3 regions of the Exiguobacterium sp. ZWU0009 genome follow, and region 1 is predicted to be linked to each of the others. Evidence: a T-box and tRNA genes for the amino acid it is inferred to sense, from the RefSeq annotation. Region 1 holds a T-box; the other regions hold tRNA genes.
What was found. The T-box of region 1 lies ahead of argS (arginine--tRNA ligase). A T-box ahead of a tRNA ligase gene usually reads a tRNA of that ligase, here a tRNA-Arg.

Region 2: it has a tRNA-Arg gene. The T-box ahead of argS (arginine--tRNA ligase) is inferred to sense a tRNA for this amino acid. The anticodon was not compared.
Region 3: it has a tRNA-Arg gene. The T-box ahead of argS (arginine--tRNA ligase) is inferred to sense a tRNA for this amino acid. The anticodon was not compared.

The regions. Positions count from the first base shown of each region.
Region 1 covers NZ_CP018057.1:3,055,546-3,065,788, reverse strand. Annotated here, with positions in the region: gene L985_RS15865 (solute symporter family protein) at 1-551, opposite strand, end outside; gene L985_RS15860 (DUF485 domain-containing protein) at 548-874, opposite strand; gene L985_RS15855 (TVP38/TMEM64 family protein) at 1,140-1,787, opposite strand; gene trhO (oxygen-dependent tRNA uridine(34) hydroxylase TrhO) at 2,026-2,940, shown strand; gene L985_RS15845 (alpha/beta hydrolase) at 3,001-3,783, opposite strand; gene L985_RS15840 (GGDEF domain-containing protein) at 3,799-5,475, opposite strand; T-box leader at 5,605-5,823, shown strand; gene argS (arginine--tRNA ligase) at 5,884-7,566, shown strand; gene L985_RS15830 (hypothetical protein) at 7,597-8,202, shown strand; gene L985_RS15825 (metallophosphoesterase family protein) at 8,265-8,858, opposite strand; gene L985_RS15820 (carboxymuconolactone decarboxylase family protein) at 8,935-9,348, opposite strand; gene L985_RS15815 (LysR family transcriptional regulator) at 9,440-10,243, opposite strand, start outside.
Region 2 covers NZ_CP018057.1:90,968-101,210, forward strand. Annotated here, with positions in the region: rRNA gene L985_RS00510 (23S ribosomal RNA) at 1-1,424, shown strand, start outside; rRNA gene rrf (5S ribosomal RNA) at 1,527-1,642, shown strand; tRNA gene L985_RS00520 (tRNA-Val) at 1,652-1,727, shown strand; tRNA gene L985_RS00525 (tRNA-Thr) at 1,743-1,818, shown strand; tRNA gene L985_RS00530 (tRNA-Leu) at 1,881-1,967, shown strand; tRNA gene L985_RS00535 (tRNA-Arg) at 2,006-2,079, shown strand; tRNA gene L985_RS00540 (tRNA-Pro) at 2,084-2,160, shown strand; tRNA gene L985_RS00545 (tRNA-Ala) at 2,183-2,258, shown strand; rRNA gene L985_RS00550 (16S ribosomal RNA) at 2,384-3,945, shown strand; rRNA gene L985_RS00555 (23S ribosomal RNA) at 4,113-7,026, shown strand; rRNA gene rrf (5S ribosomal RNA) at 7,073-7,188, shown strand; gene L985_RS00565 (CtsR family transcriptional regulator) at 7,320-7,775, shown strand; gene L985_RS00570 (hypothetical protein) at 7,801-8,229, shown strand; gene L985_RS00575 (ATP--guanido phosphotransferase) at 8,222-9,295, shown strand; gene clpC (ATP-dependent protease ATP-binding subunit ClpC) at 9,295-10,243, shown strand, end outside.
Region 3 covers NZ_CP018057.1:79,063-89,305, reverse strand. Annotated here, with positions in the region: rRNA gene L985_RS00505 (16S ribosomal RNA) at 1-1,557, opposite strand, end outside; tRNA gene L985_RS00500 (tRNA-Ala) at 1,683-1,758, opposite strand; tRNA gene L985_RS00495 (tRNA-Pro) at 1,781-1,857, opposite strand; tRNA gene L985_RS00490 (tRNA-Arg) at 1,862-1,935, opposite strand; tRNA gene L985_RS00485 (tRNA-Leu) at 1,974-2,060, opposite strand; tRNA gene L985_RS00480 (tRNA-Thr) at 2,123-2,198, opposite strand; tRNA gene L985_RS00475 (tRNA-Val) at 2,214-2,289, opposite strand; rRNA gene rrf (5S ribosomal RNA) at 2,299-2,414, opposite strand; rRNA gene L985_RS00465 (23S ribosomal RNA) at 2,517-5,430, opposite strand; rRNA gene L985_RS00460 (16S ribosomal RNA) at 5,598-7,159, opposite strand; gene lysS (lysine--tRNA ligase) at 7,541-9,022, opposite strand; gene dusB (tRNA dihydrouridine synthase DusB) at 9,184-10,176, opposite strand; gene folK (2-amino-4-hydroxy-6-hydroxymethyldihydropteridine diphosphokinase) at 10,176-10,243, opposite strand, start outside.

The sequences.
Region 1 (10,243 bases):
AGGATCGCTTTGATGATTTGAACCCATGAGGTCGCTGTCATACCACCGAAGACAACATAGACTGTCATCAAGATACCGACGATGATGACACTCGTCGTGTAAGGAATTCCTAACAACAGTTCAATCAAGGCACCCGCACCGACGAGTTGTGCAATCATATAGAAAATCGAGATCGCGATTGAGTTCATGGCGGCGACTCCGCGAACTTTTGAAGCATTGAACCGAGCGGCAATCATATCCGCCATCGTGTATTTCCCGAGGTTCCGAAGTGGTTCGGCAACGAGGTACAAGACAACCAGATAGGCAACGAGGAAGCCGATCGAGTAGAAGAATCCGTCGAATCCGGCTAAAGCAATCATCCCAGCAATTCCGAGGAACGAGGCAGCAGACATATAGTCGCCGGCAATCGCCATCCCATTTTGTGCACCAGTGAGTCCACCGTCCGCTGTATAAAAGTCGTTAGCAGTTTTTGTTTTACGAGCAGCAAAGTATGTAATGACGAGCGTCAAACCGACGATCGCAGCAAATAAAGCAACGGCAGTATAATTCATTTCGACTCCTCCTTGATTTGTTCGACGAGTCGATCAAAGGCACGTGCTTTTTTGCTATACATCATACAGAACGTCCACGTCATGATGAACTGAGCAAAAGCGAAGATCCAAGCACCCGTAATATCACCGAACACCGGCTGATTTAAAATCGTGAAGTAGCTTGTTAAAATCGGAAGCGTAAAATAAAAAATAAGACAGAAACTGATGGCTGGAAGAATGAAGCCATTCTTTTGACGCATCAATTGTTGAAAGGTAGCGCTCTCGACGATTGCTGGAGCGGATTGAGTCGCTTCATTTTTTTGAACTTCGGACACTTGATGCATGAGGACGCCTCCTTTAAAGAATGAATGTAAATTCATTATAAGGATGTCGTTTCTGGAAAAGCTATCCTAATTTTTAAGAAGAAATGCGCATTATTATATTAATATTGGTCATACCAATTTAATGTAAGCGTTTGCAATATTGAACATTGTTTGAACGTTATTTTTATATATTAATTGCGCTGGAAAATGATTCAAAAGACCTAGTACGACAAAAAACGAAATTAACTCAAAAAAGCCTGTCTATGAAATCATAGACAGGCTTGAGTCATTTTTCAGTTGGACGTTCGATTTTGTCTTCGATTTCCCGTAAATGATCCGCGCGTTTTGAAAGGGCGCGACGCTTTAACCACTCTTCCGTTCCGCGACTGACTCCCCAAATGGCGAGTAAAATCAAAAATAGAAGAACGAGACGCATCGGACGTTCAAGGAACGTCGACCATTCCTTTCCGATCAGTGAGAAGATGATGACGACAATCAAACGACCGGCACCAGCAGCAATCAAATACGTCCGCAGCGATAGCTGAATCATGGCGGAAATGGACGTGATGATGAACGCAGGCATGAACGGAAGCGAGAAAAAGAATCCGAGTGAGATGGGACTCATGTGACGAACACGTTCGATCCACTGTTGCGCGGCATGGTGTTTTTCAAGCCAACGTGTGACCGGGCGACGAAATAGATATCGAATACAAGCGAAGACGACGAGTGATCCAAGCATGCTCCCGACCCATGATACGAGAACACCCATACCAAAACCATAGGTTGCCGCATTCGCGGAAATGATCAGGACGAGTGGCAGGAAAGGAAATAGAGACTCAAGAAACGGGGCAATCAAACCGGTGGCAGCTCCTCCAGGTAAGTCTTGGAGAAAGAAAATCATCTGCTCGATCCAGTCACGAAGTGTATGGAGCATTCGGAATCCTCCTTGCAAGATGTACTACTGTGTTTTATTTTACCTCTTTCTGATTCAGAAAGGGAATGAAATTCCTTGAAAGGGATTCAGGAATTGTGGATTGTACATTCGAAAGGGAGTTGGTATTATACTTAAATGGGTACGTTTTGCAGGCGTTCCCAGCTAGTCAATAGCTAGACGCTTCGTTTGCCAACGTTCGTTTTACTGCAAAAAACTGACATGGGGGCTAATGAGGAATATGAAACCTTATCGCGTACTATTATTTTATAAGTATGTTCCGATCGAAAATGCGGAACAGCTAACGAAAGAGCATCTTGCTTACTGTAAAGAGCTCGGTATTAAAGGACGAATCTTGATCGCACCAGAAGGTATCAACGGCACACTCTCTGGAACGGTCGAACAAACGGAACAATACATGAAGGACTTGACGGCGGATCCACGATTCGCTGACATCGAATTCAAAATCGATGAAGTCGAAGAGCACGCCTTCAAAAAAACGTTCGTCCGTTACAAAAAAGAACTCGTCACATGGCGTTTTGAGGACGAATTCAATGTACCAGAAGAACATGCTGCGTATCTTGAACCAGCAGAGTGGAAAGAAATGATGAAACAAGATGACGTCGTCATTCTCGATGTACGAAACAACTACGAATATGACCTCGGACACTTCAAGAATGCCGTAAAAGTCGATGTCGATGCTTCACGGGAATTCCCGGAATGGCTCGACGAGAACGAGCATTTGTTTGAAGGGAAAAAGGTTCTCACATATTGTACGGGTGGCGTTCGTTGTGAGAAATTCACGGCGTACTTCCGTAAACGGCAACAGAGTGACGATATCTTCCACCTGAAAGGCGGAGTCGTCATGTACGGAAAAGATGAACAGACACAAGGAGAAGACTGGGAAGGCGAACTATACGTCTTTGATGAGCGTGTACAAGTTCCTGTCAATGCCGTCAATCCGTCTGTCGTCTCAGAATGTTACTACTGCGGAAAACCGGAGACGCGCTATGTTAATTGTGCAAACCCGGAATGTAATCGACAGCACTTCTGCTGTGAAGAATGCGAACCGAAAGTCATGCGTTCGTGTTCCGATGAATGCCGGGAGCATCCGCGCAACCGTTATGAAAAAGAGCAACAAGAAGAACTAGTATAAGACAAGACTAAAAGTCGGATGATTTCTACTTAAAGAAATCACCCGACTCTTTTTGTGTACTCAAGAGGAAGGAAATAAGTAACGCAAAATATCCGGTAAACGTTTCGCCCAGGCGGTTTCATGATGAATCGCTTCCGGGATGATCGTATAGCGACTTTGAGTAAGTTTCTGTTCGACCGCTCGTGCTAAGACATCATTCGTGTGTAAATAATCTGTCTCGGTCATCGGACCGCTCACTTCATTAGTACCAACATCCATATAACAGCGATGAGCGGCAGATAGAGACGGACTACGCTCGATGAATTCAAGGAGTGAGGAAAAGTTTGCCCATCCGGCAGTCGACAAAGCAGCGACACGCGTGATGACTTCCGGATATGCGAATAAACCATAGAGCGAGATGACACCACCCATCGAACTACCGATCATCGTCGTATCATCAGGACGTGTCGCGTAGTTGGCGTCAATATATGGTTTTAACTCGCGGATAATCCAGTCCATGTAGACCTTACCGTTTCCCCCGATTGACGTCCGGTGCGAGGGATAGGCAGTCCGCATCAGTAAAGCTTCGTCACTCCAGGGGGCGTAGTCATCGTAACGATCCATGCCGTCTTCTGGACTGTCAATCGCAACGACCATTGCCGGAATTTGTGTCTGTTGTAGTGCAAGATGAATCTCCCAGCCTTTTCCGAACGAGGCGGTTTCTCCACTAAAAACATTTTGTCCATCGTGCATATAAATCACCGGTAAGGCTTCGTTCGGATCTAAATGGGGCGGACGATGAATCCGAATCGTCCGGTGGGCTTGTGATGTCGGTAGCGTCATTTCAATTTCTGTAATCGACAATAGAGTCACGACCTTTCAAAGGTTTGCATAATGCGCGGTACAGTTGCGTCCGTTGTGTTTTCCGCCGACATAGAGTGCATGGTCGGCTTGACGTAACGACTCTTCGAACGTCCGTTGATACCCTTCTTCCACTGTATCAATTCCGAGGCTGACGGTTAAGGACAGTCGGTGACCATCGACGAGGAAGGGACGATCCATGACCGCATGGCGGACCGTCTCGGCAATCTGGATGGCAGCCTCTTGACTACCATTTCGTAAGAGAAGTACGAACTCCTCCCCGCCATAACGAGCAGCAAAGACCTCATCATGTTGCAATTGGATCGCTTGGATACGTCGACCGAGTTCACGAAGGACAAGATCGCCTACTTTATGACCGTACGTATCGTTGACGCGTTTAAAATGATCAATATCAAACAGGATCACGGAGAGCGGATAGCAGTCAGCAGCAAACTCCTGCCGACCATGTTCATAAAAGGCACGGCTATTTGGTAATTCGGTCAAAGCATCGGTCCGACTTTCCGTGTAGAGTTGAACCGTTTCACGAGAGCGCTCTAAGACACGACAAAAGATACGGAGCAGACGAGATAACTCATCGGCATTCGTCGCATCATAGGCATCTGCGACTTGATGGAACAGGATGATCGAGACATCGACCTCTCCGCTCGTAATCGAAGGAATCGCCAGCATCGAGTGACGATCGACAGGCAATCCGATTTGAATATCGTTGCCCCAGTCGCACCGAAGACCATAGATGATCGGGGTATGCAAATCGTCGGCTGTCAAGGAATGAAACAATGGTAATACATCAATCGGTTGTTTCGTCCGGATGTTATAGATGACTTGTTTTCGCTGTTGTTGGATTGAGATCCAACCTTCAGAAAACGGTAGCAGATGCGGTAAATCAAGGAGTAACGAATCAATCGTCTCGCGTTCAAAGCGGGAAATCAACAAGTGTTCCTTCGCATCATCAAATCGTTTGGCATTATCATTTGCTTCAAGCGAATCACCACGCTCTTGCAACAGACGTTTGAACAAAAAGAGAATCAAGGCGGAAACCGTAGCCGCGACGAGTGGACTCTCATCGTAAAACCAGATCCCAAGTAAAGCGCTCAACATGCTGATTCCGTAGACGAGGGATTGCAACTTCACGAGACGGCGCCAATCGTATTTCAAGAAGAGGAAATGATTGACGAACAGACATTGGAAATAAGAGACAAGGAAAACGGTGATTAAAAAGCCGGTGAAAGGAATCAAGGCTTTCGTATACGTAAAGTTTGAGCCGATCGGACCACCGAGCGCATAATACGCAAAGGCGGGAAGCGAGATATAGACTAAATCGAATAGGGCGTTGATCGGGTAGAGGTAGACGAAACGTTTCCAGCGAATCGCTTTTCGGTGAGACATGAATTGAAAGACGAGAATACCGATTTGGCTTAAAATCAAGGCGTACGTTAAACCGTAATTGAGGAACAAAAATAAGATGATTCCTTCTTGGAATGTATAGTAAATGCCACCACGACGGACATTATCGAACTGAAACAGGAGAACGAGTCCGAATAAATAAAGCGTGTTGATGATGGAGACAGAAGGATGGAAGGTTGGTGGATGAACGATGCCGATCACTAATAACGTCAAGGCGACGAGACCGAAGACGATCCAGCTTGTCCGGGCTACATGTTGGTAGTAGCGCATGAAACATCCCTCCCCCTGAGAAGTATCTTTTATTCCTATACCCGAATTGTGGAAATTTTGATAAGCCATTTACCAAAAAAATAAGGTTGAGAGAAAAGAAAGAATTGCGTATAATGTGAAAGATATCGAATACAGTCGATGATGAAGAGAGTAACGGTTGATTTTCGTCAACTAGCGAATCAGGGAATGGTGGAAGCCTGAGGACGAACCGATCGTGAAACGCACTTCTGAGACGCTGCCCGATTCCTGATGGAAGAGGCGTAGCCGGGGGAACCCCGTTATCCCCGAACAAGGTGGGTGTCAAAATGACACCAAGAAGAGTGGTACCGCGGTCATTCCGTCTCTTTGCGCGTGGCGCAAGGGGCGTTTTTTATTGCCAAAAAATCAGTGAAGCAGGAGGAAATAAAGATGAGTTATAAAGCGCAGTATGCAGAAGTATTACATCAAGTCATGGAAGGTGCCTTATCGGTTGAACAAATCGAACAACTGATCGAGCAACCGAAACATGAAGATCACGGAGATTTGGCATTCCCATGTTTCATGCTCGCAAAAGCATTCCGTAAAGCACCGAACATGATCGCTTCAGACCTCGCAGAAAAAATCGATGCGCCGCTGTTCTCGAACGTTCAAGCTGTAGGTCCTTACATCAACGTTTTCTTGAACCGAGAAGTCGTCTCGCAAGAAATCGTCAATCAAGTCCTGACAGAACAAGAATCGTTTGGTTCGAGTGAAGCAAATGGGAAGACGATTGTCACAGATTTCTCATCGCCGAACATTGCGAAACCATTCTCAATGGGTCACTTGCGTTCGACAGTCATCGGGAACGCGCTCAACCAAATCTCACGTAAAAAAGGGTATGACGTCGTTGGTGTCAACCACTTAGGGGACTGGGGAACACAGTTCGGGAAATTGATGGTTGCTTACACGATGTGGGGTGAGGAAGAAGCGGTCCGTGCAGAACCAATCAAGGAATTGTTGAAATTATACGTCCGGTTCCACGAAGAAGCGGAAACAAATCCATCACTCGAGGACGAAGGACGTCTCTGGTTCAAAAAACTCGAACAAGGTGATGAGCAGGCGACGACGCTTTGGACATGGTTCCGTGAAGTCTCACTCGTCGAATTCAACCGTGTATATGAGATGCTCGGCGTCAAGTTTGATAGCTTAAACGGAGAAGCCTTCTACAACGATAAGATGCAACACGTCATCGATTTGCTCGAAGAAAAAGATCTCCTCGTTGAATCTGAAGGGGCAATGGTCGTCGATCTCGAAGCAGAAGGTATGCCACCTGCTTTGATTAAGAAGAAAGATGGCGCAACGCTTTATGCGACACGTGATTTAGCAGCTGCTGTCTATCGTCTTGAAACATACCGTTTTGAGCAAGCGTTCTACGTCGTCGGTGGGGAACAAGCGCTTCACTTCAAGCAATTGTTCGCAGTCCTGAAGAAACTTGGATTTGAGAACGTCGACGGGATGCACCATGTTCCATTCGGTCTGATCATGAAAGACGGAAAGAAAATGTCGACACGTAAAGGTCGGATCGTCTTGCTTGAAGAAGTACTACAAGAAGCGATCGACGTCGCGAAGAACAACATCGCGGAAAAAAATCCGAATTTAGCGAATGCCGAAGCAACGGCTCGTCAAGTTGGTGTTGGCGCCGTCATCTTCCACGACTTGAAAAACGAACGGATGAATAACATCGAGTTCGATCTTGAGCAGATGTTGAAATTCGAAGGCGAAACAGGACCGTATGTCCAGTACACGAATGCCCGAGCGCACTCGTTGCTCCGTAAAGGTGGCTATGATGGCACACCATTCGCTGGTAGCGCCGATGATCATGCATGGGGTGTCGTCTCGATGCTGAACCAATTCTCGACGGTCATCGATCGCGCGTTCACACGTCGCGAGCCGTCAATCATCAGCCGTTATGTCTTAGATCTTGCACAAAGCTTCAATAAATACTACGGACATGTCCGTGTTCTCGAAGATGACGCAGCAAAACAATCGCGTCTTGCACTCGTCAAGTCTGTCACGATCGTCTTGACAGAAGGTCTTCGTTTACTTGGTGTCGGCGCTCCAGAAGAAATGTAAGACCAATCCACGAATAAGAAGAGGTAGATTATGAAGACTGAGACGAAAGAACGATTACAGCAAGCTGCTTCACAGATGAAGCAGGAACCTTTGGCAGAAACGGTCGCCTTCATGGCTGATTTTCACGGGAAAGTCGCGGCTTGGTTACCGGGAGAGTCTGTCGATTTCGTTCACGATTTCGTGACGGCGCCGGAAGCCGAGTTGATTGCTCCGATCGAAGGAGACGCATTACGGACGAAAGACAATTTTGAATTCTTCATGCGCAAGAAACAGACGCGGAAAAAACTTGGGGAACTGTTGACGCTTTGGAAGTCGGCACGCACGACAGAGACGTTGAGTCAGATTGATGCGATCGGATTGAAGAAGTGGCTCGCTCGTAATGAATTCCGTTCGGAAGACAAGCCGTGGGATTATTTGAACCGTCTGCACGTTCTGCTGTTCCTTGATTTGATGACGACGATCATCGACGATCATCAATTGACGAGTCTGCATGAGCAACTGGTTGGTACGACACCGGTTCCGACGAGCTTCGTACGTCGTCAAGGGGATGTACGTCAAGTCATCGAAGCATTCGCGGAAGAAACGAACTTCACACAAGTAGATGTCGTCAAGGCATCACTTGTCCGGTATCTCTGATCAATAGGATGCACGAACAAAAGCCGTCGAGCCCTGTGCCCGACGGCTTTTGTCGTATCTTCTTACTTCGCCTGATGGAACACGATCGATTGTTGCTCTGAATCGTAAAGACACCATTCTCGTTCGAACACGACGGGCCCTAGATTGACGGCATACCGTTTTCCTTTGATGGATAAAGTTTGACCTAGTGGGCTCGGTTTGGCGATGCCATTTCGAAACAAGCCTCTGATGTGACTATGCCCAAAAAAGAGTAATGGTTCACGTTGTTGTGACAGATCGGGTAGAAAATTCCGCGACCAATTCAATTGATCTCCATGAATCAATAATGCCCCCTCGATGCGTTGTTTTCGCGGGCAATCGCGTAACGCATCGATGACAGGAGAGAGATGTGGTGGAACGAGCGACAGAATGCGTTCTTCTTGATTACCAAGTAAAGTCTTAAAATCAATCAGGTCTAAAAAAGCATCATCGAGCGTCACGACGAGGGAGAGCGATTCGAAAGAATAGCGCTTCGCTCGCTTTTTACCGACATGGCATTCATGAATATCACCGAGACAAAACAAATGCGCATCGGGAGCGAGCCGCCGTATGTCAGCTAGGACAGCCGCTGTGTCGGCTACCGAGCTGTGAAGATCCGCAAAAAGGGCATAACGCATGATCGACCACTCCTTTGTTAAGAAGATACCCGAAAATACGTCATGCCCATCTTTTTTCAATCAAGTCGTGCGTATCTTATTCTGTTTCGACTGTGACGCCACGTTCTGCGAAGACGACTTTCGCGACTTCGAGTGCGTTCAAGACACGTGGGAATCCAGTGTAAGGAACAAGGTGCATGATAGCTTCGACGATTTCGTTTCCTGTCAAACCAGCTGTCAATCCAGTATTGATGTGGAGAGCGAGCTGTGGTTCTGTACCTTGTGTGACGAGAGAAGCAATCGTAACGATTGCGCGGTCACGGTTGACGAGACCATCGCGGCTGTAAACTTCACCGTATGCGAAATCCGTGATCCACTCACCGACTGCTGGAGCGATATCTTTCAGGGATTCAGAGATTTTATCATGCGTAGATTGTGCGGCGTTTGCGTCTGTGAATTCGCTGAGTTTTTTTACGCCTGTTTCGTGACGTGATTCAAAATGAGTTGCCATGGTAAAGGACTTCCTTTCTTTTTTAACGATGTTCTTATCGTAAAGGAGGAAATACCATTCTACAAATACATGGTTTTTATGAAAGGTATGCTTATTTGGAATACATATCACTGACGAATTGAATCCATTTCCGCGTCACGTACGATTGATAGCGACCGGTCGGAACGGCGATTCCTAAGTGCCACGGCACTCGTGTTTTAAGCGGGATCGTTTTGACACCACGAATCGAAAAACGATTAGCGATTGAACGTGGAAGGACGGTCACGGCATTTCCTTCTGCGACCACTAAACATAAGAAGTCCCACTGTGAGCTCACCCGAGACACGTTAGGTGTAAATCCGGCATCCTGACAGGCGTTCAAGACGACATCGTGAAGCGAGAACGTTTCATTAAACAAGACGAACGGCATGTCGGCGACTTCTTCTAACGCAATCATCGACCGATCGGCGAGTGGATGATCATTTGGTAAAAACAAATGCAATTCCTCTTCGATGAAGGGATGTGTCGTTAAATGCTCATCCGAAGGCAGCACCGTTGCGATCAAATCGACTTCACCGGCGACGACCGCTTTTTCTAACGCATGTCCACCGGCTTCGATCAATTCGATTTGGATCATCGGATACATTTCCTCAAAACGGCGCAATAGACCTGGGAAAAACAGCGAACCGATCAGTGGGGGAATACCGAGACGGATCGTTCCTTTCGTCAAATGCATGACATCATAGAGGTGAGAAGGCAAATCAGATAACTGACGTAGAATCTTTTCACCTTCGATCAATAAGGTCTCACCGGCATCCGTCAAGACGATTTGTCGTTTACTCCGATCGAACAATTCCATCTCAAGTTCTTCTTCTAAATGACGGACCATTTTACTGAGTGTTGGTTGCGTGACATG
Region 2 (10,243 bases), 290 kb from region 1:
CATGCGGATGGAAGTGCATGTGCAAGTTTCAAGACCGTCTGATTGGCAAATCCGTCAGGCACCAAAGTCAAGGAACGATGCGGAGTCCCGTAGGGACGTAGGTCACGATTTCACACTGCCAAGAAAAGCCTCTAGTGAGGGGGAAGGCGCCAGTACCGTAAACCGACACAGGTAGGCGAGATGAGAATTCTAAGACGCGCGGGATAACTCTCGTTAAGGAACTCGGCAAAATGGTCCCGTAACTTCGGGAGAAGGGACGCTCTACATGAGTAGAGCCGCAGTGAATAGGCCCAAACGACTGTTTAGCAAAAACACAGGTCTCTGCTAAATCGCAAGATGACGTATAGGGGCTGACGCCTGCCCGGTGCTGGAAGGTTAAGGGGATGGGTTAGCGCAAGCGAAGCTTTGAACCGAAGCCCCAGTAAACGGCGGCCGTAACTATAACGGTCCTAAGGTAGCGAAATTCCTTGTCGGGTAAGTTCCGACCCGCACGAAAGGCGTAACGATTTGGGCACTGTCTCAACGAGAGACCCGGTGAAATCATAGTACCTGTGAAGATGCAGGTTACCCGCGACAGGACGGAAAGACCCCATGGAGCTTTACTACAGCCTGATATTGAGGCTTTGTGCATGATGTACAGGATAGGCGGGAGACGTCGAGCCCGGAGCGCCAGCTTCGGAGGAGTCACCCTTGGGATACCGCCCTTCATGCATAGAGTCTCTAACTCGCAGCCGTGATCCGGCTGGAGGACCGTGTCAGGCGGGTAGTTTGACTGGGGCGGTCGCCTCCTAAACAGTAACGGAGGCGCCCAAAGGTTCCCTCAGAATGGTTGGAAATCATTCGTAGAGCGCAAAGGCAGAAGGGAGCTTGACTGCGAGACCTACAAGTCGAGCAGGGACGAAAGTCGGGCTTAGTGATCCGGTGGTTCCGCATGGAAGGGCCATCGCTCAACGGATAAAAGCTACCCTGGGGATAACAGGCTGATCTCCCCCAAGAGTCCACATCGACGGGGAGGTTTGGCACCTCGATGTCGGCTCATCGCATCCTGGGGCTGGAGTAGGTCCCAAGGGTTGGGCTGTTCGCCCATTAAAGCGGTACGCGAGCTGGGTTCAGAACGTCGTGAGACAGTTCGGTCCCTATCCGTCGTGGGCGCAGGAAATTTGAGGAGAGCTGTCCTTAGTACGAGAGGACCGGGATGGACGCACCGCTGGTGTACCAGTTGTTCCGCCAGGAGCATCGCTGGGTAGCTACGTGCGGACGGGATAAATGCTGAAAGCATCTAAGCATGAAGCCCCCTCCAAGATGAGATTTCCCTTTGAGTAATCAAGAAAGACCCCTCAGAGACGATGAGGTAGATAGGTCACGGGTGGAAGCATGGCGACATGTGGAGCTGAGTGATACTAATCGGTCGAGGCCTTGTTCTAGCAGATGCATTGTTGATGACTTCAGTTTTGAGGGCGCGAGCCTTTCAAAAAAACGAAAAAAAGTCTTGACGTTATGTGAACATAATGTTAAGATAATAAATGTCTGGTGGCGATAGCCAAGTGGTCACACCCGTTCCCATGCCGAACACGGAAGTTAAGCACTTGAACGCCGAAAGTAGTTGGGGGCTTCCCCCTGTGAGGATAGGACGCTGCCAGGCGATACATATGGAGGATTAGCTCAGCTGGGAGAGCACCTGCCTTACAAGCAGGGGGTCGGCGGTTCGATCCCGTCATCCTCCACCATTTTTTATTACACTTGCCGGTGTAGCTCAGCTGGTAGAGCAACTGACTTGTAATCAGTAGGTCGCGGGTTCGACTCCTGTTGCCGGCACCATCTTTATCTTCAATGATCACCAGAATTCAATTATGAATGAAGGTTCTACCTTTTATATCCCTGCCGGGGTGGCGGAACTGGTAGACGCACAGGACTTAAAATCCTGCGGGGGTTTCCCCGTGCCGGTTCGATTCCGGCCCTCGGTACCATTTTCATTTTGATGTTTGCTGTTTGATCCTTATATTCCGCACCCTTAGCTCAGCTGGATAGAGTACTTGACTACGAATCAAGGGGTCGGGAGTTCGAATCTCTCAGGGTGCATTTTCGGGAAGTAGCTCAGCTTGGTAGAGCACTTGGTTTGGGACCAAGGGGTCGCAGGTTCGAATCCTGTCTTCCCGACCATCTTCAATTTCATCCCTTTAATGGGGCCTTAGCTCAGCTGGGAGAGCGCCTGCCTTGCACGCAGGAGGTCAGCGGTTCGATCCCGCTAGGCTCCACCATTTTTATGACGAACTTTGAAAACTGAACGATGAGGCAAAAATCGTATTCTACGGAATACAAACATGAATGAAGCGCAAGCTTCGTCAATCGTGACTTCGGTCACAAAAACGAGCAAGTCAAACACTTTATGGAGAGTTTGATCCTGGCTCAGGACGAACGCTGGCGGCGTGCCTAATACATGCAAGTCGAGCGCAGGAAACTGACGGAACTCTTCGGAGGGAAGGCAGTGGAATGAGCGGCGGACGGGTGAGTAACACGTAAGGAACCTGCCTCAAGGATTGGGATAACTCCGAGAAATCGGAGCTAATACCGGATAGTTCAACGGACCGCATGGTCCGCTGATGAAAGGCGCTTCGGCGTCACCTTGAGATGGCCTTGCGGTGCATTAGCTAGTTGGTGGGGTAACGGCCCACCAAGGCGACGATGCATAGCCGACCTGAGAGGGTGATCGGCCACACTGGGACTGAGACACGGCCCAGACTCCTACGGGAGGCAGCAGTAGGGAATCTTCCACAATGGACGAAAGTCTGATGGAGCAACGCCGCGTGAGTGATGAAGGTTTTCGGATCGTAAAACTCTGTTGTAAGGGAAGAACACGTACGAGAGGTAATGCTCGTACCTTGACGGTACCTTACGAGAAAGCCACGGCTAACTACGTGCCAGCAGCCGCGGTAATACGTAGGTGGCAAGCGTTGTCCGGAATTATTGGGCGTAAAGCGCGCGCAGGCGGCCTTTTAAGTCTGATGTGAAAGCCCCCGGCTCAACCGGGGAGGGCCATTGGAAACTGGAAGGCTTGAGTACAGAAGAGAAGAGTGGAATTCCACGTGTAGCGGTGAAATGCGTAGAGATGTGGAGGAACACCAGTGGCGAAGGCGACTCTTTGGTCTGTAACTGACGCTGAGGCGCGAAAGCGTGGGGAGCAAACAGGATTAGATACCCTGGTAGTCCACGCCGTAAACGATGAGTGCTAGGTGTTGGGGGGTTTCCGCCCCTCAGTGCTGAAGCTAACGCATTAAGCACTCCGCCTGGGGAGTACGGCCGCAAGGCTGAAACTCAAAGGAATTGACGGGGACCCGCACAAGCGGTGGAGCATGTGGTTTAATTCGAAGCAACGCGAAGAACCTTACCAACTCTTGACATCCCATTGACCGCTTGAGAGATCAAGTTTTCCCTTCGGGGACAATGGTGACAGGTGGTGCATGGTTGTCGTCAGCTCGTGTCGTGAGATGTTGGGTTAAGTCCCGCAACGAGCGCAACCCCTATCCTTAGTTGCCAGCATTTAGTTGGGCACTCTAGGGAGACTGCCGGTGACAAACCGGAGGAAGGTGGGGATGACGTCAAATCATCATGCCCCTTATGAGTTGGGCTACACACGTGCTACAATGGACGGTACAAAGGGCAGCGAGACCGCGAGGTGGAGCCAATCCCATAAAGCCGTTCCCAGTTCGGATTGCAGGCTGCAACTCGCCTGCATGAAGTCGGAATCGCTAGTAATCGCAGGTCAGCATACTGCGGTGAATACGTTCCCGGGTCTTGTACACACCGCCCGTCACACCACGAGAGTTTGCAACACCCGAAGCCGGTGAGGTAACCGCAAGGAGCCAGCCGTCGAAGGTGGGGTAGATGATTGGGGTGAAGTCGTAACAAGGTAGCCGTATCGGAAGGTGCGGCTGGATCACCTCCTTTCTAAGGAAAACGTCCCTTACGGGACATGCCCATCGTTCAGTTTTGAGAGCTCGTCTCTCAGTCTCGATAGAGACACTCGCACCTTGAAAACTGAAGACATCAACAAGACATCAAACTTTTAATTAACCATGTCATTTAAGACGTGTGTTCTTAGAATACCAACGCTAGATCAAGGTATGAAGGGCGTACGGTGGATGCCTTGGCACTAGGAGCCGATGAAGGACGCGACGAACAGCGATATGCTTCGGGGAGCAGTAAGTATGCTTTGATCCGAAGATTTCCGAATGGGGGAACCCACCATCTGTAATGGGATGGGACATGTTACATGAATACATAGTGTAGCGTGAGGCAGACCCGGGGAACTGAAACATCTAAGTACCCGGAGGAAGAGAAAGCAAATGCGATTCCCTGAGTAGCGGCGAGCGAAACGGGAACAGCCCAAACCGAAGAGCATGCTCTTCGGGGTTGTAGGACACTCTATACGGAGTCAAAAAGGAAGACAGTAGGTGAAGGACCTGGAAAGGTCGGCCGAAGAAGGTGACAGCCCTGTAGCTGAAACTGTTTTCCCTCCAGAGTGGATCCTGAGTACGGCGGGACACGTGAAACCCCGTCGGAATCCGGGAGGACCATCTCCCAAGGCTAAATACTCCCTAGTGACCGATAGTGAACCAGTACCGTGAGGGAAAGGTGAAAAGCACCCCGGAAGGGGAGTGAAATAGATCCTGAAACCGTATGCCTACAAGTAGTCAGAGCCCGTTAACGGGTGATGGCGTGCCTTTTGTAGAATGAACCGGCGAGTTACGATAACGCGCGAGGTTAAGCCGATGAGGCGGAGCCGTAGCGAAAGCGAGTCTGAACAGGGCGTTCAGTGCGTTGTCGTAGACCCGAAACCAGGTGATCTACCCATGTCCAGGATGAAGGTCAGGTAACACTGACTGGAGGTCCGAACCCACGCACGTTGAAAAGTGCGGGGATGAGGTGTGGGTAGCGGTGAAATGCCAATCGAACCTGGAGATAGCTGGTTCTCCCCGAAATAGCTTTAGGGCTAGCCTCGAGGTTGAGAGTTCTGGAGGTAGAGCACTGATTGGACTAGGGGCCCCCACAGGGTTACCGAATTCAGTTAAACTCCGAATGCCAGCAACTTATACTCGGGAGTCAGACTGCGAGTGATAAGATCCGTAGTCAAGAGGGAAACAGCCCAGACCGCCAGCTAAGGTCCCAAAGTGTATGTTAAGTGGAAAAGGATGTGGCGCTGCCTAGACAGCTAGGATGTTGGCTTAGAAGCAGCCACCATTCAAAGAGTGCGTAATAGCTCACTAGTCGAGTGGCGCCGCGCCGAAAATGTAACGGGGCTAAACATACCACCGAAGCTGCGGATTCCGTAAGGAATGGTAGGGGAGCGTTCCAAACCGCTGTGAAGCTGTACCGGAAGGAGCAGTGGAGCGTTTGGAAGTGAGAATGCCGGTGTGAGTAGCGAAAAGAGGGGTGAGAATCCCCTCCGTCGAAAGCCCAAGGTTTCCTGAGGAAGGCTCGTCCGCTCAGGGTTAGTCTGGACCTAAGCCGAGGCCGAAAGGCGTAGGCGATGGATAACAGGTTGATATTCCTGTACCGCCGATCCACCGTTTGAACAATGGGGGGACGCAGGAGGATAGTGACGCATGCGGATGGAAGTGCATGTGCAAGTTTCAAGACCGTCTGATTGGCAAATCCGTCAGGCACCAAAGTCAAGGAACGATGCGGAGTCCCGTAGGGACGTAGGTCACGATTTCACACTGCCAAGAAAAGCCTCTAGTGAGGGGGAAGGCGCCAGTACCGTAAACCGACACAGGTAGGCGAGATGAGAATTCTAAGACGCGCGGGATAACTCTCGTTAAGGAACTCGGCAAAATGGTCCCGTAACTTCGGGAGAAGGGACGCTCTACATGAGTAGAGCCGCAGTGAATAGGCCCAAACGACTGTTTAGCAAAAACACAGGTCTCTGCTAAATCGCAAGATGACGTATAGGGGCTGACGCCTGCCCGGTGCTGGAAGGTTAAGGGGATGGGTTAGCGCAAGCGAAGCTTTGAACCGAAGCCCCAGTAAACGGCGGCCGTAACTATAACGGTCCTAAGGTAGCGAAATTCCTTGTCGGGTAAGTTCCGACCCGCACGAAAGGCGTAACGATTTGGGCACTGTCTCAACGAGAGACCCGGTGAAATCATAGTACCTGTGAAGATGCAGGTTACCCGCGACAGGACGGAAAGACCCCATGGAGCTTTACTACAGCCTGATATTGAGGCTTTGTGCATGATGTACAGGATAGGCGGGAGACGTCGAGCCCGGAGCGCCAGCTTCGGAGGAGTCACCCTTGGGATACCGCCCTTCATGCATAGAGTCTCTAACTCGCAGCCGTGATCCGGCTGGAGGACCGTGTCAGGCGGGTAGTTTGACTGGGGCGGTCGCCTCCTAAACAGTAACGGAGGCGCCCAAAGGTTCCCTCAGAATGGTTGGAAATCATTCGTAGAGCGCAAAGGCAGAAGGGAGCTTGACTGCGAGACCTACAAGTCGAGCAGGGACGAAAGTCGGGCTTAGTGATCCGGTGGTTCCGCATGGAAGGGCCATCGCTCAACGGATAAAAGCTACCCTGGGGATAACAGGCTGATCTCCCCCAAGAGTCCACATCGACGGGGAGGTTTGGCACCTCGATGTCGGCTCATCGCATCCTGGGGCTGGAGTAGGTCCCAAGGGTTGGGCTGTTCGCCCATTAAAGCGGTACGCGAGCTGGGTTCAGAACGTCGTGAGACAGTTCGGTCCCTATCCGTCGTGGGCGCAGGAAATTTGAGGAGAGCTGTCCTTAGTACGAGAGGACCGGGATGGACGCACCGCTGGTGTACCAGTTGTTCCGCCAGGAGCATCGCTGGGTAGCTACGTGCGGACGGGATAAATGCTGAAAGCATCTAAGCATGAAGCCCCCTCCAAGATGAGATTTCCCTTTGAGTAATCAAGAAAGACCCCTCAGAGACGATGAGGTAGATAGGTCACGGGTGGAAGCATGGCGACATGTGGAGCTGAGTGATACTAATCGGTCGAGGCCTTGTTCTAGCAGATGCTTGTTGATGACTTCAGTTTTGAGGGCGCGAGCCCGTCGTCTGGTGACGATAGCCAAGTGGTCACACCCGTTCCCATGCCGAACACGGAAGTTAAGCACTTGAACGCCGAAAGTAGTTGGGGGCTTCCCCCTGTGAGGATAGGACGTTGCCAGGCACTTGACCGATCTGCAGATTGCAGGTCGGTCTTTTTGTGTTTTATAAAAAGCCTTATCAGTTGCATTTCTTTTTTTAGATGATTACTATTAAATCAAACAATAGTCAAAGATGGTCAGAGAGGTGGTGCCAATGCAAAACATCACAGATATCATCGAAGCCTATTTAAAGCAAATTTTACACGACGAAAAGACGATTGAAATCAAACGTCAAGAAATTGCACAGCGTTTTGACTGTGTTCCATCACAAATCAACTACGTCATCAATACTCGTTTTACGGTCGAAAAGGGTTATTTCGTTGAAAGTAAACGGGGTGGCGGTGGATACATTCGGATTCAAAAAATCGTTGTGCTCGATAGTCACGATCTATTAGATGAAGTCAGTTCATGGATCGATGATCATTTGACGGAACAAGCTGCAGAAGATTATTTGATTCGTTTGATGAACGAACAATTACTGACGCGGCGGGAAGCTATTTTGATTCAATCGCTGTTGCAAAAAGAGAGTTTGCCAATGGCGGTCGAAGATCAACACCGGATGCGTGCCCACTTGATGCGGACGCTTCTTCAAACCATGAAGCGACTCTAGTCGTCGGACATTGGAGGAATGCATGATGCGTTGTCAACGATGTGGCGAACGAGAAGCAATCGTCCGTGTCAAACTTCCACAAGAATCGGAAACCGATGAGAAGTTCTTATGCTCGGTTTGTGTGCGGGAGTTAGCACGTGAATATCAAGGGACGGCGTGTCCGTCTTGCGGTATGACCCGTCAACAATTGCTTCATCTTCGTAAAGTCGGTTGCCCGACTTGTTATTCATTTTTTAAAGACGAAGTCGACGGCATGGTTCGTCAGTTCCAACACGGTCATACGCAACACTATGGCTCACGACCTGATGAGGAATCCGTGGAAAAACGATTGAACCAGCAGCTCAGTCGACTGAAAGAACAACTCAATCGCAAAATCTTAGCAGAAGACTATGAAGAAGCAGAAATCATAAAACAACAGATTGAAAGTGTCGAGGAGGATTTGCGTCATGTTTGAAGAGTTGCTCCAACACCCTTTAAGCGAATCGATGAATCAATCTTCTCCCTTTGACGACATCGTCGTTTCGACACGGATCCGATTGGCGCGCAATACGACACGTTATCCGTTCTCAACGATGTTGTCAGAAGCACAAGCCAATGCGCTCATTGACGAGACGGAACGCCAACTAAACGGGATGAAAGGGTTTCGGTTTGGTCGCGTCGATCAGGCGGATGTCCTGACTCGAACCGCTTTAGTAGAAAAGCATCTAATCAGTCCGGCGTTAGCGAGTCATCCACGGACAGGACTCTTCATCAGTGAAGATGAGCAGATCAGTGTCATGGTCAATGAAGAGGATCATTTCCGGATTCAGACGTTATTACCGGGACTTCAACTTGAAGAAGCGTTTCGGATCGCAAAACAAGTCGATCGCTTGATCAGTGAACGATTTAAAATTGCTTTTGATGACACGCTTGGTTATTTAACGACATGTCCGAGTAACGTCGGAACAGGTCTTCGTGCTTCCGTGATGTTGCATTTACCGGGACTGGTCCTGACGAATCAGATTCAAGGCTATATCAAACACTTACGACAGCTTGGATTCGCGATTCGTGGGCGTTACGGCGAGGGAAGCGATGCATCTGGTCGTATGTTTCAACTGTCGAACCAACGGACGCTTGGGGCAAGCGAGGATATGCTAATCACGGACTATCAATTTGCCGTTGAAGCATTAATTGAAGCAGAACAGGCAGCACGAAAAGGATTATTGGAGATGTATCAAGAAGAACTAGAGGACAGACTATATCGTTCCTATGGCATCCTGACATCAGCTCGACTGATTACAGCGCGGGAAGCAACGGAACGACTATCGGATGTCCGCTTAGCAGATAGTCTGGGACTAGAGGTCAATCTTCCTCCAAATCTTTTTCATCAACTGCTCGTATCACTACAAACAGGTTTTCTACAAAAGCATTTCGGGAAACAATTAACATCTAGAGAACGGGACATCGAACGGGCGAAACGAATCCGGACGATGTTAACCGAACAGACAAACAGGGATCACACACAAGGAGGTTTTGCATAATGATGTTTGGACGATTCACAGAACGTGCACAACGTGTATTGGCACTTGCTCAAGAAGAGGCAGTACGGTTGGGGCACCACAATATCGGAACAGAACACATTTTACTCGGACTTGTACGTGAAGGAGACGGAATCGCTGCGAAAGCCTTAACAGCACTCGGTCTCAGTTCAGATAAAATTCAAATGGAAGTCGAAGCATTGATCGGTCGCGGACAAGATGGTGCAACGACGATTCACTATACACCACGTGCGAAAAAGGTCATCGAGTTATCAATGGATGAGGCACGTAAACTTGGTCACTCTTACGTTGGGACAGAACACCTCTTGCTCGGATTGATTCGAGAAGGAGAGGGCGTTGCTGCTCGTGTCTTGAATAACTTAGGCATCAGTCTTTCAAAAGCCCGTCAGCAAGTACTCCAGTTGCTCGGGAACAGCGAAACGACAGCAAACGCGTCGCAAGCAGGTTCAGGTGTCGCAACACCTACACTTGATGGTCTTGCTCGTGATTTGACACAACAAGCGCGCGAAACACGTCTTGACCCAGTTATCGGTCGAGCGAAAGAAATTCAACGCGTCATCGAAGTCTTAAGCCGCCGGACGAAGAATAACCCGGTCTTGATCGGGGAACCAGGGGTCGGTAAAACGGCTGTCGTCGAAGGTCTCGCTCAACAAATCATCAACAACGAAGTGCCGGAGACGTTACGCAATAAACGTGTCATGGTACTCGACATGGGAACACTCGTCGCTGGTACGAAATACCGTGGTGAATTCGAAGATCGTTTGAAAAAGGTCATGGATGAGATTCGTCAAGCGGGGAACATCATTCTCTTCATCGATGAGTTGCATACATTGATTGGAGCGGGTGGAGCAGAAGGTGCGATCGATGCATCGAACATCCTTAAACCATCACTCGCACGAGGCGAACTTCAGTGTATCGGAGCAACGACTC
Region 3 (10,243 bases), 270 kb from region 1:
AGGTGATCCAGCCGCACCTTCCGATACGGCTACCTTGTTACGACTTCACCCCAATCATCTACCCCACCTTCGACGGCTGGCTCCTTGCGGTTACCTCACCGGCTTCGGGTGTTGCAAACTCTCGTGGTGTGACGGGCGGTGTGTACAAGACCCGGGAACGTATTCACCGCAGTATGCTGACCTGCGATTACTAGCGATTCCGACTTCATGCAGGCGAGTTGCAGCCTGCAATCCGAACTGGGAACGGCTTTATGGGATTGGCTCCACCTCGCGGTCTCGCTGCCCTTTGTACCGTCCATTGTAGCACGTGTGTAGCCCAACTCATAAGGGGCATGATGATTTGACGTCATCCCCACCTTCCTCCGGTTTGTCACCGGCAGTCTCCCTAGAGTGCCCAACTAAATGCTGGCAACTAAGGATAGGGGTTGCGCTCGTTGCGGGACTTAACCCAACATCTCACGACACGAGCTGACGACAACCATGCACCACCTGTCACCATTGTCCCCGAAGGGAAAACTTGATCTCTCAAGCGGTCAATGGGATGTCAAGAGTTGGTAAGGTTCTTCGCGTTGCTTCGAATTAAACCACATGCTCCACCGCTTGTGCGGGTCCCCGTCAATTCCTTTGAGTTTCAGCCTTGCGGCCGTACTCCCCAGGCGGAGTGCTTAATGCGTTAGCTTCAGCACTGAGGGGCGGAAACCCCCCAACACCTAGCACTCATCGTTTACGGCGTGGACTACCAGGGTATCTAATCCTGTTTGCTCCCCACGCTTTCGCGCCTCAGCGTCAGTTACAGACCAAAGAGTCGCCTTCGCCACTGGTGTTCCTCCACATCTCTACGCATTTCACCGCTACACGTGGAATTCCACTCTTCTCTTCTGTACTCAAGCCTTCCAGTTTCCAATGGCCCTCCCCGGTTGAGCCGGGGGCTTTCACATCAGACTTAAAAGGCCGCCTGCGCGCGCTTTACGCCCAATAATTCCGGACAACGCTTGCCACCTACGTATTACCGCGGCTGCTGGCACGTAGTTAGCCGTGGCTTTCTCGTAAGGTACCGTCAAGGTACGAGCATTACCTCTCGTACGTGTTCTTCCCTTACAACAGAGTTTTACGATCCGAAAACCTTCATCACTCACGCGGCGTTGCTCCATCAGACTTTCGTCCATTGTGGAAGATTCCCTACTGCTGCCTCCCGTAGGAGTCTGGGCCGTGTCTCAGTCCCAGTGTGGCCGATCACCCTCTCAGGTCGGCTATGCATCGTCGCCTTGGTGGGCCGTTACCCCACCAACTAGCTAATGCACCGCAAGGCCATCTCAAGGTGACGCCGAAGCGCCTTTCATCAGCGGACCATGCGGTCCGTTGAACTATCCGGTATTAGCTCCGATTTCTCGGAGTTATCCCAATCCTTGAGGCAGGTTCCTTACGTGTTACTCACCCGTCCGCCGCTCATTCCACTGCCTTCCCTCCGAAGAGTTCCGTCAGTTTCCTGCGCTCGACTTGCATGTATTAGGCACGCCGCCAGCGTTCGTCCTGAGCCAGGATCAAACTCTCCATAAAGTGTTTGACTTGCTCGTTTTTGTGACCGAAGTCACGATTGACGAAGCTTGCGCTTCATTCATGTTTGTATTCCGTAGAATACGATTTTTGCCTCATCGTTCAGTTTTCAAAGTTCGTCATAAAAATGGTGGAGCCTAGCGGGATCGAACCGCTGACCTCCTGCGTGCAAGGCAGGCGCTCTCCCAGCTGAGCTAAGGCCCCATTAAAGGGATGAAATTGAAGATGGTCGGGAAGACAGGATTCGAACCTGCGACCCCTTGGTCCCAAACCAAGTGCTCTACCAAGCTGAGCTACTTCCCGAAAATGCACCCTGAGAGATTCGAACTCCCGACCCCTTGATTCGTAGTCAAGTACTCTATCCAGCTGAGCTAAGGGTGCGGAATATAAGGATCAAACAGCAAACATCAAAATGAAAATGGTACCGAGGGCCGGAATCGAACCGGCACGGGGAAACCCCCGCAGGATTTTAAGTCCTGTGCGTCTACCAGTTCCGCCACCCCGGCAGGGATATAAAAGGTAGAACCTTCATTCATAATTGAATTCTGGTGATCATTGAAGATAAAGATGGTGCCGGCAACAGGAGTCGAACCCGCGACCTACTGATTACAAGTCAGTTGCTCTACCAGCTGAGCTACACCGGCAAGTGTAATAAAAAATGGTGGAGGATGACGGGATCGAACCGCCGACCCCCTGCTTGTAAGGCAGGTGCTCTCCCAGCTGAGCTAATCCTCCATATGTATCGCCTGGCAGCGTCCTATCCTCACAGGGGGAAGCCCCCAACTACTTTCGGCGTTCAAGTGCTTAACTTCCGTGTTCGGCATGGGAACGGGTGTGACCACTTGGCTATCGCCACCAGACATTTATTATCTTAACATTATGTTCACATAACGTCAAGACTTTTTTTCGTTTTTTTGAAAGGCTCGCGCCCTCAAAACTGAAGTCATCAACAATGCATCTGCTAGAACAAGGCCTCGACCGATTAGTATCACTCAGCTCCACATGTCGCCATGCTTCCACCCGTGACCTATCTACCTCATCGTCTCTGAGGGGTCTTTCTTGATTACTCAAAGGGAAATCTCATCTTGGAGGGGGCTTCATGCTTAGATGCTTTCAGCATTTATCCCGTCCGCACGTAGCTACCCAGCGATGCTCCTGGCGGAACAACTGGTACACCAGCGGTGCGTCCATCCCGGTCCTCTCGTACTAAGGACAGCTCTCCTCAAATTTCCTGCGCCCACGACGGATAGGGACCGAACTGTCTCACGACGTTCTGAACCCAGCTCGCGTACCGCTTTAATGGGCGAACAGCCCAACCCTTGGGACCTACTCCAGCCCCAGGATGCGATGAGCCGACATCGAGGTGCCAAACCTCCCCGTCGATGTGGACTCTTGGGGGAGATCAGCCTGTTATCCCCAGGGTAGCTTTTATCCGTTGAGCGATGGCCCTTCCATGCGGAACCACCGGATCACTAAGCCCGACTTTCGTCCCTGCTCGACTTGTAGGTCTCGCAGTCAAGCTCCCTTCTGCCTTTGCGCTCTACGAATGATTTCCAACCATTCTGAGGGAACCTTTGGGCGCCTCCGTTACTGTTTAGGAGGCGACCGCCCCAGTCAAACTACCCGCCTGACACGGTCCTCCAGCCGGATCACGGCTGCGAGTTAGAGACTCTATGCATGAAGGGCGGTATCCCAAGGGTGACTCCTCCGAAGCTGGCGCTCCGGGCTCGACGTCTCCCGCCTATCCTGTACATCATGCACAAAGCCTCAATATCAGGCTGTAGTAAAGCTCCATGGGGTCTTTCCGTCCTGTCGCGGGTAACCTGCATCTTCACAGGTACTATGATTTCACCGGGTCTCTCGTTGAGACAGTGCCCAAATCGTTACGCCTTTCGTGCGGGTCGGAACTTACCCGACAAGGAATTTCGCTACCTTAGGACCGTTATAGTTACGGCCGCCGTTTACTGGGGCTTCGGTTCAAAGCTTCGCTTGCGCTAACCCATCCCCTTAACCTTCCAGCACCGGGCAGGCGTCAGCCCCTATACGTCATCTTGCGATTTAGCAGAGACCTGTGTTTTTGCTAAACAGTCGTTTGGGCCTATTCACTGCGGCTCTACTCATGTAGAGCGTCCCTTCTCCCGAAGTTACGGGACCATTTTGCCGAGTTCCTTAACGAGAGTTATCCCGCGCGTCTTAGAATTCTCATCTCGCCTACCTGTGTCGGTTTACGGTACTGGCGCCTTCCCCCTCACTAGAGGCTTTTCTTGGCAGTGTGAAATCGTGACCTACGTCCCTACGGGACTCCGCATCGTTCCTTGACTTTGGTGCCTGACGGATTTGCCAATCAGACGGTCTTGAAACTTGCACATGCACTTCCATCCGCATGCGTCACTATCCTCCTGCGTCCCCCCATTGTTCAAACGGTGGATCGGCGGTACAGGAATATCAACCTGTTATCCATCGCCTACGCCTTTCGGCCTCGGCTTAGGTCCAGACTAACCCTGAGCGGACGAGCCTTCCTCAGGAAACCTTGGGCTTTCGACGGAGGGGATTCTCACCCCTCTTTTCGCTACTCACACCGGCATTCTCACTTCCAAACGCTCCACTGCTCCTTCCGGTACAGCTTCACAGCGGTTTGGAACGCTCCCCTACCATTCCTTACGGAATCCGCAGCTTCGGTGGTATGTTTAGCCCCGTTACATTTTCGGCGCGGCGCCACTCGACTAGTGAGCTATTACGCACTCTTTGAATGGTGGCTGCTTCTAAGCCAACATCCTAGCTGTCTAGGCAGCGCCACATCCTTTTCCACTTAACATACACTTTGGGACCTTAGCTGGCGGTCTGGGCTGTTTCCCTCTTGACTACGGATCTTATCACTCGCAGTCTGACTCCCGAGTATAAGTTGCTGGCATTCGGAGTTTAACTGAATTCGGTAACCCTGTGGGGGCCCCTAGTCCAATCAGTGCTCTACCTCCAGAACTCTCAACCTCGAGGCTAGCCCTAAAGCTATTTCGGGGAGAACCAGCTATCTCCAGGTTCGATTGGCATTTCACCGCTACCCACACCTCATCCCCGCACTTTTCAACGTGCGTGGGTTCGGACCTCCAGTCAGTGTTACCTGACCTTCATCCTGGACATGGGTAGATCACCTGGTTTCGGGTCTACGACAACGCACTGAACGCCCTGTTCAGACTCGCTTTCGCTACGGCTCCGCCTCATCGGCTTAACCTCGCGCGTTATCGTAACTCGCCGGTTCATTCTACAAAAGGCACGCCATCACCCGTTAACGGGCTCTGACTACTTGTAGGCATACGGTTTCAGGATCTATTTCACTCCCCTTCCGGGGTGCTTTTCACCTTTCCCTCACGGTACTGGTTCACTATCGGTCACTAGGGAGTATTTAGCCTTGGGAGATGGTCCTCCCGGATTCCGACGGGGTTTCACGTGTCCCGCCGTACTCAGGATCCACTCTGGAGGGAAAACAGTTTCAGCTACAGGGCTGTCACCTTCTTCGGCCGACCTTTCCAGGTCCTTCACCTACTGTCTTCCTTTTTGACTCCGTATAGAGTGTCCTACAACCCCGAAGAGCATGCTCTTCGGTTTGGGCTGTTCCCGTTTCGCTCGCCGCTACTCAGGGAATCGCATTTGCTTTCTCTTCCTCCGGGTACTTAGATGTTTCAGTTCCCCGGGTCTGCCTCACGCTACACTATGTATTCATGTAACATGTCCCATCCCATTACAGATGGTGGGTTCCCCCATTCGGAAATCTTCGGATCAAAGCATACTTACTGCTCCCCGAAGCATATCGCTGTTCGTCGCGTCCTTCATCGGCTCCTAGTGCCAAGGCATCCACCGTACGCCCTTCATACCTTGATCTAGCGTTGGTATTCTAAGAACACACGTCTTAAATGACATGGTTAATTAAAAGTTTGATGTCTTGTTGATGTCTTCAGTTTTCAAGGTGCGAGTGTCTCTATCGAGACTGAGAGACGAGCTCTCAAAACTGAACGATGGGCATGTCCCGTAAGGGACGTTTTCCTTAGAAAGGAGGTGATCCAGCCGCACCTTCCGATACGGCTACCTTGTTACGACTTCACCCCAATCATCTACCCCACCTTCGACGGCTGGCTCCTTGCGGTTACCTCACCGGCTTCGGGTGTTGCAAACTCTCGTGGTGTGACGGGCGGTGTGTACAAGACCCGGGAACGTATTCACCGCAGTATGCTGACCTGCGATTACTAGCGATTCCGACTTCATGCAGGCGAGTTGCAGCCTGCAATCCGAACTGGGAACGGCTTTATGGGATTGGCTCCACCTCGCGGTCTCGCTGCCCTTTGTACCGTCCATTGTAGCACGTGTGTAGCCCAACTCATAAGGGGCATGATGATTTGACGTCATCCCCACCTTCCTCCGGTTTGTCACCGGCAGTCTCCCTAGAGTGCCCAACTAAATGCTGGCAACTAAGGATAGGGGTTGCGCTCGTTGCGGGACTTAACCCAACATCTCACGACACGAGCTGACGACAACCATGCACCACCTGTCACCATTGTCCCCGAAGGGAAAACTTGATCTCTCAAGCGGTCAATGGGATGTCAAGAGTTGGTAAGGTTCTTCGCGTTGCTTCGAATTAAACCACATGCTCCACCGCTTGTGCGGGTCCCCGTCAATTCCTTTGAGTTTCAGCCTTGCGGCCGTACTCCCCAGGCGGAGTGCTTAATGCGTTAGCTTCAGCACTGAGGGGCGGAAACCCCCCAACACCTAGCACTCATCGTTTACGGCGTGGACTACCAGGGTATCTAATCCTGTTTGCTCCCCACGCTTTCGCGCCTCAGCGTCAGTTACAGACCAAAGAGTCGCCTTCGCCACTGGTGTTCCTCCACATCTCTACGCATTTCACCGCTACACGTGGAATTCCACTCTTCTCTTCTGTACTCAAGCCTTCCAGTTTCCAATGGCCCTCCCCGGTTGAGCCGGGGGCTTTCACATCAGACTTAAAAGGCCGCCTGCGCGCGCTTTACGCCCAATAATTCCGGACAACGCTTGCCACCTACGTATTACCGCGGCTGCTGGCACGTAGTTAGCCGTGGCTTTCTCGTAAGGTACCGTCAAGGTACGAGCATTACCTCTCGTACGTGTTCTTCCCTTACAACAGAGTTTTACGATCCGAAAACCTTCATCACTCACGCGGCGTTGCTCCATCAGACTTTCGTCCATTGTGGAAGATTCCCTACTGCTGCCTCCCGTAGGAGTCTGGGCCGTGTCTCAGTCCCAGTGTGGCCGATCACCCTCTCAGGTCGGCTATGCATCGTCGCCTTGGTGGGCCGTTACCCCACCAACTAGCTAATGCACCGCAAGGCCATCTCAAGGTGACGCCGGAGCGCCTTTCATCAGCGGACCATGCGGTCCGTTGAACTATCCGGTATTAGCTCCGATTTCTCGGAGTTATCCCAATCCTTGAGGCAGGTTCCTTACGTGTTACTCACCCGTCCGCCGCTCATTCCGCTGCCTTCCCTCCGAAGAGTTCCGTCAGTTTCCTGCGCTCGACTTGCATGTATTAGGCACGCCGCCAGCGTTCGTCCTGAGCCAGGATCAAACTCTCCATGAAGTGTTTGACTTGCTCGTTTTTGTGACCGAAGTCACGATTGACGAAGCTTGCGCTTCATTCATGTTTGTATTCCGTAGAATACGATTTTTGCCTCATCGTTCAGTTTTCAAAGTTCGTCGTGTCGTTTTCAGCAACTTTAATATCTTAACAAGTTATCAACTCGATTGTCAACAACTTTTTTGATATTTATTTTTGTGTGTCACGACCATTCGCGGCACAAGAAGTAATATACCATGGCTTTTTGAATCGTACAAGCATTTTATTAGAAAAACATTTAAAAACTTTCATTTACCCGTTTTTTGACTCGTTTATCCCTACATTGACTTCAAAAAGAACGCTCCGTTCCTTCTATAAGGTATAGAAGGAACGGAGCTCTACTCATTAATTTTGTTGATGACGCATCGTCGGGAAGAGTAACACATCACGAATCGATGGCGCATTCGTCAACAGCATGACGAGACGATCGATCCCGATTCCAAGACCACCCGTTGGCGGCATACCGTACTCGAGTGCTTCAATGAAGTCTGTATCCATTTCATGTGCTTCGTCGTTTCCTGCTTCTTTTTCGACGAGTTGTGCTTCGAAACGTTCACGTTGATCGATTGGATCGTTCAATTCCGTGAAGGCATTCGCATGCTCACGACGGACGATGAACAATTCAAAGCGATCCGTAAAACGTGGATCCTCTGGATTTTTCTTCGCCAGCGGTGATACTTCAACAGGGTGACCATAGACGAATGTTGGTTGGACTAGTGTTTCTTCTACTTTTTGTTCGAAGAACTCATTCAAGATATGTCCCGTCGTCATGTGCGACTGGACTTCAACACCGTGTTCATGTGCCAGTTCAAGAGCACGTTCGTTTGAAATCTGTTCGAAGAAGTCGACACCTGTCGCTTCTTTAACGAGATCTACCATGTGTGCTCGTTTCCAACCGACAGATAGATCGATGACGTCTTCTCCGTAAGTGACTTGTGTCGTACCGAGTACTTCTTGTGCGACGTGAGCGATCAGATTCTCTGTTAAGTTCATGATGTCTTTATAATCCGCATACGCTTCATAGAGTTCGATCATCGTGAATTCTGGGTTATGGCGTGTTGAGATTCCTTCATTACGGAACACACGACCGATTTCGTAGACTTTCTCAAGTCCACCGACGATCAAACGTTTCAAATGGAGCTCGATCGCAATCCGCATGTAAAGCGTCATGTCGAGTGCATTATGATGCGTGATGAACGGACGAGCCGATGCTCCACCCGCAATCGTGTGCAACATTGGTGTTTCGACTTCCAAGTATCCGAGGTTATCGAGATATTGACGGATTCCACGAATGACTTTACTCCGTGCGATGAATGTCTCACGTGATTCTTGGTTCGTAATAAGGTCGAGGTAACGCTGACGGTAACGTTGTTCGATATCTTTTAATCCGTGATATTTATCCGGAAGTGGACGTAACGCTTTCGTTAATAACGTAAATGCTGTGACGTGAACAGAGAGTTCACCAACATTCGTCTTGAACACGTAACCTTGGATCCCGACGATGTCACCTAAGTCACATGTCTTATAGATCTCATAGGCATCTTCACCGACATCATCTTTACGGACATACAACTGAATTTGACCTTGTACATCCTGGACGTTCGTAAAGCCAACCTTTCCTTTACGACGTGTCGTCATGACACGACCCGCGATGGCAACTTCCGGTTTCAGTTCAGCCAACTCTTCTTTTGTATGTTCACCAAATGATGCACGAATGCTCGCAGTATCCGTCGAACGTTCAAAACGTGCGCCGAATGGATCGAGACCTTGTTCACGCATGGCGTTCATCTTACCGAGACGCACCTGCATTTGATCGTTCATTTCCATATCCTGACTCACTGTCTTCACTCCTTTTAATAATGGTTCACGACGATTCTCTCGAATAAAAAGCTGCCGGAATGACCGACAGCCCTTTAGAAAACCGATACGCTCATCTTCAATGCAACTAGCGTACCACAAAACGACTCTGTCCGACCATACTTTACCTGTTAGGCATATGCTACGTCTTCTTCGAGTGTCCGCAAGTACTGCTGTAAGAGTTCAACGAGTCCCGCGTGCGTATCGATATTAAACAACGCATTGCGAACGCGACCGTTCCCCTTCATTCCTTTCAAGTACCAAGCGACGTGTGTCCGCATTTCGCGTACGGCGAGTTCTTCTCCCTTTAGCGCGACCAGTCGCGTTGCGTGCAAAAGACAAATATCAATCTTCTCGCGCGCTGTCGGTTCTGCCGGAAGCGTTCCTGATTCGAGATACTGGATCGTCTGATACAACATCCATGGGTTCCCGAGAGCTGCCCGTCCGATCATGACACCGTCGACGCCGATCTCGTCAATCATCCGTTTTGCATCTTGCGGAGTCTGAACATCTCCATTTCCGATGATTGGAATGTTGACCGCTTTTTTGGCTTCCCCAATGATGTTCCAGTCTGCGACACCTTCGTACTTTTGAGAACGTGTTCGCCCGTGGACGGCAACGGCTTTCGCACCACCCGCTTCTGCCGCTTTGACATTATCGACACAATAGATGTGATGACTGTCCCAGCCGGTCCGCATCTTGACCGTCACCGGTTTATCGATCGCTTGCGTTACCGCATGGACCATCTCATACACCTTATCGGGATCAAGCAACCATTTCGCTCCAGCATCACTTTTCGTGACTTTCGGAACCGGACAGCCCATATTGATATCAATGATGTCGGCATTCGTGTTCGCTTCGACATATCGTGCTGCTTGAACGAGCGTCTCTTTTGAACCACCATAGATTTGAAGACTCAGCGGTTTTTCCCGCTCATCCACATAGAGCATCTGTAGCGTCCGTTCGTTCTCATACAAGATGCCTTTATCGCTGACCATCTCCGCACAGACGAGTCCTGCACCGAATTCTTTTGCGATTAATCGAAACGCCGGATTACAGACGCCTGCCATCGGCGCCAAGATGACTTGATTCTTCAGTTTGACATCGCCAATGTTAAATTCCATTATTGTTCCTCCGCTTCTAAAAGACCACCTAAGCGTCGCACACCGTTTCGTTCTGTCTCCGGTAACT